3 regions of the Pelomonas margarita genome follow, and region 3 is predicted to be linked to each of the others. Evidence: riboswitches for the same ligand, from Rfam matches in the RefSeq annotation. Region 3 holds a riboswitch; each other region holds the start of a gene.

Region 1 (2,260 bases), on a different contig from region 3:
GCCGGGCGGGTACAGGCCTACGGCCTTGATGAGGGCGGCGCCGGCCTCGTCAGGCTGGCCCAGTTCGTCCAGGAACACGGCGCGGGCCGCCGAGGCGCCGCTCATGGCCGTGCGGCTGCGGCGCGGGGACAGACGGGCGCCGAACAGGTCGATGCGGCGCAGCAGCCGCGCGAGCTTCTCGCCGTCGCTGCGGGCGGCCAGCGGGCCGGGGCCGGCGTCGTGGTGCAGGCGCACAGCGGTCAGCCAGACCTCGTCGGTCACACCGGCCTGGGCCAGCCGCTGCGCGGCGCGCTCGCCGTGGGCGCTGAGCGCGTGGCGCTGGGTGGGCGTGGCGCGGTCGGTCTGGCTGGCTAGGCGGTCATGCGCGGTGCTGGCACCGAGGTTCATCGTCAGCGCGGCGTTGTGCAGCGTCTCGCGCAGCGGCGCGGGCAGTTGCAGCTGCTGGGCGACGAGTTCGCACAGCGCCAGCGTCAGCAGCGCGTGGCGGGCGCTGTAGTCCTCGAAGGCCTGGCTGGTCTCGAACACCAGCAGCATCAGCGTGGCGTCGGGCTGGGCGTGCAGGCGCTTCAGCGCGGCGTCGCGCAGCAGGGCCACGCGGGCGGGGAAGTCGTTGTGCTCGCCATCGCGCAGCAGGTGGTGGGTGTGCAGCAGCAGGTCCGACCAGGCCTCCCGCGCGCCTGGCTCCGGCCGAGGGGCGGACGGCGGCTCCAGGCGGAAGCTGGCGTCGGCCTTGGCGATGTCGGCGATTGGCACGTCCTGCATCACCAGCGTGTCCAGCCGGTGGGCCAGCGCGCGCTGGTATTCCACGGTGTCTGCCGTGTTGACCCAGGCGCCGCCGGCCATGAGGCTGCGCACCAACGGCGAGTCGCGCAGCACTTGGCCGCGTGCGAACAGCAGCTTGCCGCCAGCGTCGAACAGGTCGTAGGGCAGCGTCATGCCCAGGCGCAGCGTGTGGGCGGGCAGGGGAATGAGGTCGGCGGCCATGGCGCCGCGGATTCTGCGGGGCCTTCGGGGGCTGCGACCCGCTCTTGAGCCCTGGCGAAGGCCTCGCTGCGTAGAATTCCCGGCTCTCCGAGGAGCGCTGCGACGGGTGTTCGGCCTGCCAGGCTCGGATATCGACGAACGGCGCTCATCGACCCTCAGCCCGAGCCGCCTCGATGACCATTTCGCCGCCCCCCCTGAAGCTCTCCGGCCTGGAGCCTGTCGCCATTGGCGAGGGCTCGCTGTTCGTCAATATCGGCGAGCGCACCAACGTCACCGGTTCCAAGGCCTTCGCCCGAATGATCCTGGCCGGCCAGTTCGAGGAGGCGCTGGCCGTGGCCCGCCAGCAGGTGGAGAACGGCGCCCAGGTCATCGACGTGAACATGGACGAGGCCATGCTGGACAGCCAGGCCGCCATGGTGCGCTTCCTGAACCTGATGGCCAGCGAGCCCGAGATCGCCCGCGTGCCGGTGATGGTGGACTCGTCCAAGTGGAGCGTCATTGAGGCGGGCCTGAAGTGCATCCAGGGCAAGGGCATCGTCAACTCCATCTCGCTGAAGGAAGGCGAGGACGAGTTCCGGCGCCAGGCGCGGCTGGTGAAGCGCTACGGCGCGGCGGCCGTCGTCATGGCGTTCGACGAGCAGGGCCAGGCCGACACCTTCGCCCGCAAGACCGAGATCTGCGCGCGGGCCTACCGCGTCCTCGTCGACGAGGTGGACTTCCCGCCCGAGGACATCATCTTCGACCCCAACATCTTCGCGATCGCGACGGGCATCGAGGAGCACGACAACTACGCGGTGGACTTCATCGAGGCTACGCGCTGGATCAAGCAGAACCTGCCCGGGGCGAAGGTGTCGGGCGGCGTGTCCAACGTGTCGTTCAGCTTCCGCGGCAACGAGCCGGTGCGCGAGGCCATCCACACGGTGTTCCTGTACCACGCCATCCAGGCGGGCATGGACATGGGCATCGTCAACGCTGGCATGGTGGGCGTCTATGACGACCTGGACGCCGAGCTGCGCGAGCGCGTTGAAGACGTGGTGCTGAACCGCCGGCCCGATGCGGGCGAGCGCCTGATCGAGATCGCCGACCGCGCCAAGAGCGCCGGCAAGGACGACTCGGCCCGCCTGGCCTGGCGCGCCGGTGACGTCAACGCGCGGCTGAGCCATGCGCTGGTGCATGGCATCACCGACTTCATCGTGGCCGACACCGAGGAGGCCTGGCAGGCCATCAGCGCCAGCGGCGGCCGGCCGCTGCACGTCATCGAGGGCCCGCTGATGGC
Region 2 (2,260 bases), on a different contig from region 3:
CCAGCACCAGCAGCGCCGTCGCACGGCCCATCTGCGCGGGCGGCACGGCCAGCGCGTCGACAAAGGTGGCCGGCCCCCGCAGAGCCAACGCGCCGCAGAAGCACATCCAGTAGGCCGCCACCGCCGCGTAGGTCAGCATGCCCAAAGCGGCGCCGGCCAGCGCCAGCCCACAGGCCAGTACCTGCAGCGAGGCCCCCAGCCGCACGATGCGCGCATGGCCCAGACGCTTTGACAGCCGACCTGACTGCGACGCACCCAGCATGAACGAGCCCACGCCCAGCACCTGCAGCAGCGGGAAGGCCTGCGGGCCCAGGCCCAGCGCGTGGTGCAGCAGCTGCGGCGCACTGGCCAGGAAGGTCAGCAGCGCGCCGATGCACAGCGCATGCGACAGGGCCAGGCGCAGGTAGCTGCGGTTGCGCAGGATGGTGGCGTAGCTGGCATCGTGGTCAAGGTTGAGCCCGGGCAGCTCGCGCGGCGCGATCTTCACCACCCAGGGCAACACCAGCAGCGACAGCGCCGCCAGCACCCAGAAGGTGCCGCGCCAGTCCACCACCTGCAGCATCAGCGCGCCCAGCACGGGGCCGGCCGCCGGCACGATGGCTTCCACCATCGAGATGGCGGCGATGCCGCGCACGACATCGGCATCGCCCAGCGTGGCGCGCACGACAGTGGGCGCCACGACGGTGGCCGCCGCCGCCGCCACGCCCTGCAGCAGCCGGCACAGCAGCAGCCACTCGATGCCCGGCGCCATCGCGCAGCCCAGACTGGTCAGCGCCAGCAGCGCCAGGCCGATCTGCAGGCACCGGCGCGGGCCCAGCCGGTTCAGCAGCTCGCCCCATAGCAGCTGCGCGCCGGCCAGGCCGGCGAGGTAGACGGCCACGGTGGCCTGAGCCAACGACACGCTGATACCCATGCCCAGCTGCAAGGCGGGCACGGCGGGCAGGTAGAGATCCATCGCGGCCATGCTGACGCCTGTGACGAAGGCCAACGGCAGGATGGTGCGTATGGACGCGGAAGGAGGGATAGCAGACACGAACAGCCCTGGTTCACAGAGGGCGCCCTTGTCCCGTCGTCGGCACCGAGCGTGGCGGAGACCGGGCTCCGTCGCAGCACCCCTCGGCGGGACGTCACCGCCACGCGGTGTGGCCGGATTCTAGGATCCTGCCGGGCTCGGGGTCGGGTGCTAGGCTCACCGGCATGGATCAAGTGGACATTGCCGTCATCGGCGCGGGCGTCGTGGGCCTGGCCATCGCGCGCGAACTGGCGCTGCGCGGCCGTGAGGTCGTCGTGATCGAAGCGGCCGGCGCCATCGGCACCGGCATCTCGTCGCGCAACAGCGAGGTCATCCACGCCGGGCTCTACTACCCGGCCGGCAGCCTGAAGGCGCGGCTGTGCGTGCGCGGCAAGGCACTGCTGTACGACTATTGCGCTGCGCGGGGCATCGCGCACCGGCGCTGCGGCAAGCTGGTCGTCGCGACACGGCCCGAGGACGTCGTGCGGCTGCAAGCGCTCGCCGCCAGCGGCGCCGCCAACGGCGTGGACGATCTGCGCCTGCTGGCACGCGCCGAAACGCTGGCCCTGGAGCCCGCGCTGCAGGCCGCAGGCGCGCTGCTGTCGCCGTCCAGCGGCATCGTCGACAGCCATGGCCTGATGACGGCGCTGCTGGGCGATGCCGAGCAGGCCGGCGCCATGCTGGCGCTGGCCAGCCCGGTGACCGGCGGCCGGCGTGACGGCGACGGCTGGCGGCTGCAGGTCGGCAGCGACTTCGCGATAGGGGCGCGGGTCGTCATCAACGCGGCGGGGCTGTTCGCAGCGCAGGTGGCGGCGTCGCTGGGCACACCGGCGCCGGCCTTGCGTTTCGCGCGTGGCCACTACTTCTCGCTGGCCGGGCGGGCGCCCTTCTCGCGCCTGATCTACCCGCTGCCGGTGGACGGCGGCCTGGGCGTGCACCTGACACTGGACCTGGGCGGCCAGGCGCGCTTCGGCCCCGATGTGCAGTGGCTGCCCGACACCGACCCCGCCACGCTGGCCTACGCCGTCGACCCGGCGCTGGCACCTGCGTTCGAGGCCGAGGTGCGCGGCTACTGGCCCGGCCTGCCGGCCGGCGCGCTGCAGCCGGCCTACAGCGGCATCCGGCCCAAGCTGGGTGGCCCGGGCGAGGCCGCGCCGGACTTCCGCATCGACACCGGCACGCCGGGCCTGGTGCAGCTGTTCGGCATCGAGTCGCCCGGGCTGACGGCCGCGCTCGCGCTGGCCGAGG
Region 3 (2,260 bases):
GCACTGGAGAAGCCCAGCGAGGTGGAACGCGGCCAGTGGTACTTCCAGCGCTACGTGTCCCACCTGCCGACAGCCGGCGAGATCGTGCTGTTCGACCGCAGCTGGTACAACCGTGCCGGCGTCGAGCGGGTCATGGGCTTTTGCTCCGAGACGGAATACCAGGAGTTCCTGCGCCAGACGCCGGAGTTCGAGCGCCAACTGGTGCGCTCGGGCATCCACCTGTTCAAATTCTGGTTCTCGGTCAGCCGCGCCGAGCAGCGCCGCCGCTTCAAGGAGCGCAAGCTGCACCCGCTCAAGCAGTGGAAGCTCAGCCCCATCGACATGGCCAGCCTGGACAAGTGGGACGACTACACACGCGCCAAGGAGGCGATGTTCCTGCACTGCGACACGTCCGACGCGCCCTGGACCGTCATCAAGAGCGATTGCAAGAAGCGCGCACGCCTGAACGCGATGCGCTTCGTGCTGAACCGCCTGCCCTACGCCGAGCGCAAACCCGAGCGCGTGGGCGCCGTGGACCCGCTCATCGTCGGGCGGCCGGCACTCGTTTCCATGCCGGGCGACGATTTGTTGGCAGGGGGTGGCGCGAGCTGAGCGCGCACGCGACGCCGAGCATCGCTAGAATCTGTGGCTTCCGAGGAGCGTTGCAACCTCAGCACCCTTGAGGCCAGGCTCGGAACAGACACCCTGCAACTGCGCTCACCCGCTGACCGACGGTCGGGGTGAGCCATGTACTCTCCTCCGGCACGCGCCAGCGGCTTCATTCCCTGAAGGAGCCGTCATGACCGCCAACCTCCCCGCCCACATCGTCAAGGACCTGTCGCTGGCCGACTGGGGCCGCAAGGAAATCAAGATCGCCGAGCACGAGATGCCGGCGCTGATGGCTATTCGGCGCGAATACGCCGCGTCGCAGCCGCTGAAGGGTGCGCGCGTCACCGGCTCGCTGCACATGACCATCCAGACGGCCGTACTGGTCGAGACGCTGCAGGCGCTGGGCGCCGAAGTGCGCTGGGCTTCGTGCAACATCTTCTCGACGCAGGATCACGCCGCCGCCGCGCTTGCTGCCGTCGGCACGCCCGTGTTCGCCTACAAGGGCGAGACGCTGGAGGACTACTGGGACTACACCCACCGCATCTTCGAATTCGCCGGCAAGGGCGAGCCGGGCGAAGGCCCCAACATGATCCTGGACGACGGTGGCGACGCGACGCTGCTGATGCACCTGGGTCAGAAGGCCGAGAAGGACCTGTCCGTGCTGGCCAACCCCGGCAGCGAGGAAGAGCGCATCCTGTTCGCCGCCATCAAGAAGAAGGTTGCCGAAGACGGCACCTGGTACACCCGCAAGGCGGCCGAGATCATCGGCGTGACGGAAGAAACCACCACCGGCGTGCTGCGCCTGAACGAGATGGCGGCCAAGGGCACGCTGCAGTTCCGGGCCATCAACGTGAACGACTCCGTCACGAAGAGCAAGTTCGACAACCTCTACGGCTGCCGCGAAAGCCTGGTGGACGCCATCAAGCGCGCCACCGACGTGATGGTGGCCGGCAAGATCGCCGTCGTGGCGGGCTACGGCGACGTGGGCAAGGGCTCGGCGCAGGCGCTGCGCGCGCTGTCGGCCCAGGTCTGGGTGACTGAGATCGACCCCATCTGCGCGCTGCAGGCCGCGATGGAAGGCTACCGCGTCGTGACGATGGAATACGCCGCCGACAAGGCCGACATCTTCGTGACCGCCACAGGCAACAAGAACGTCATCCGCCGCGAGCACATGGAGGCGATGAAGAACAACGCCATCGTCTGCAACATTGGCCACTTCGACAACGAGATCGACGTCGCGTCCATCGAGAACTGCACCTGGGACGAGATCAAGCCGCAGGTCGACCACGTCATCTTCCCGGATGGCAAGCGCATCATCCTGCTGGCCAAGGGCCGCCTGGTGAACCTGGGCTGCGGCACGGGCCACCCGAGCTACGTGATGAGCTCGTCGTTCGCCAACCAGACCATTGCCCAGATCGAGCTGTTCGCCCACAAGGAGCGCTACGAAGCCGGCAAGGTCTACGTGCTGCCCAAGCACCTGGACGAGAAGGTCGCCCTGCTGCAGCTGACCACGCTGAACGCGCAGCTGTCGCAACTGACCGACGAGCAGGCGGCCTACATCGGCGTGAGCAAGGCCGGCCCGTTCAAGGCCAACACCTACCGCTACTGATCCAAGCCATGCAGCCCCCACGCTCACTCCGTTCGCTGCCCCCCGAGGGAGCGCGTCAGCGCC

Evidence for each region. Region 3 has a riboswitch for S-adenosylhomocysteine ahead of ahcY (adenosylhomocysteinase). Riboswitches for the same ligand answer to the same signal wherever they lie in the genome.
Region 1: it holds a riboswitch for S-adenosylhomocysteine, as region 3 does, so the genes downstream of both, metH (methionine synthase) here and ahcY (adenosylhomocysteinase) in region 3, are expected to answer to the same signal.
Region 2: it holds a riboswitch for S-adenosylhomocysteine, as region 3 does, so the genes downstream of both, ACG0Z3_RS11655 (MFS transporter) here and ahcY (adenosylhomocysteinase) in region 3, are expected to answer to the same signal.

The regions. Positions count from the first base shown of each region.
Region 1 covers NZ_JBIGHW010000009.1:68,713-70,972, reverse strand. The annotation lists gene ACG0Z3_RS16325 (HD-GYP domain-containing protein) at 1-984, opposite strand, end outside; S-adenosyl-L-homocysteine riboswitch at 1,068-1,138, shown strand; gene metH (methionine synthase) at 1,158-2,260, shown strand, end outside.
Region 2 covers NZ_JBIGHW010000005.1:186,702-188,961, forward strand. The annotation lists gene ACG0Z3_RS11655 (MFS transporter) at 1-1,033, opposite strand, end outside; S-adenosyl-L-homocysteine riboswitch at 1,047-1,124, opposite strand; gene ACG0Z3_RS11660 (NAD(P)/FAD-dependent oxidoreductase) at 1,198-2,260, shown strand, end outside.
Region 3 covers NZ_JBIGHW010000010.1:124,458-126,717, forward strand. The annotation lists gene ppk2 (polyphosphate kinase 2) at 1-591, shown strand, start outside; S-adenosyl-L-homocysteine riboswitch at 628-705, shown strand; gene ahcY (adenosylhomocysteinase) at 779-2,197, shown strand.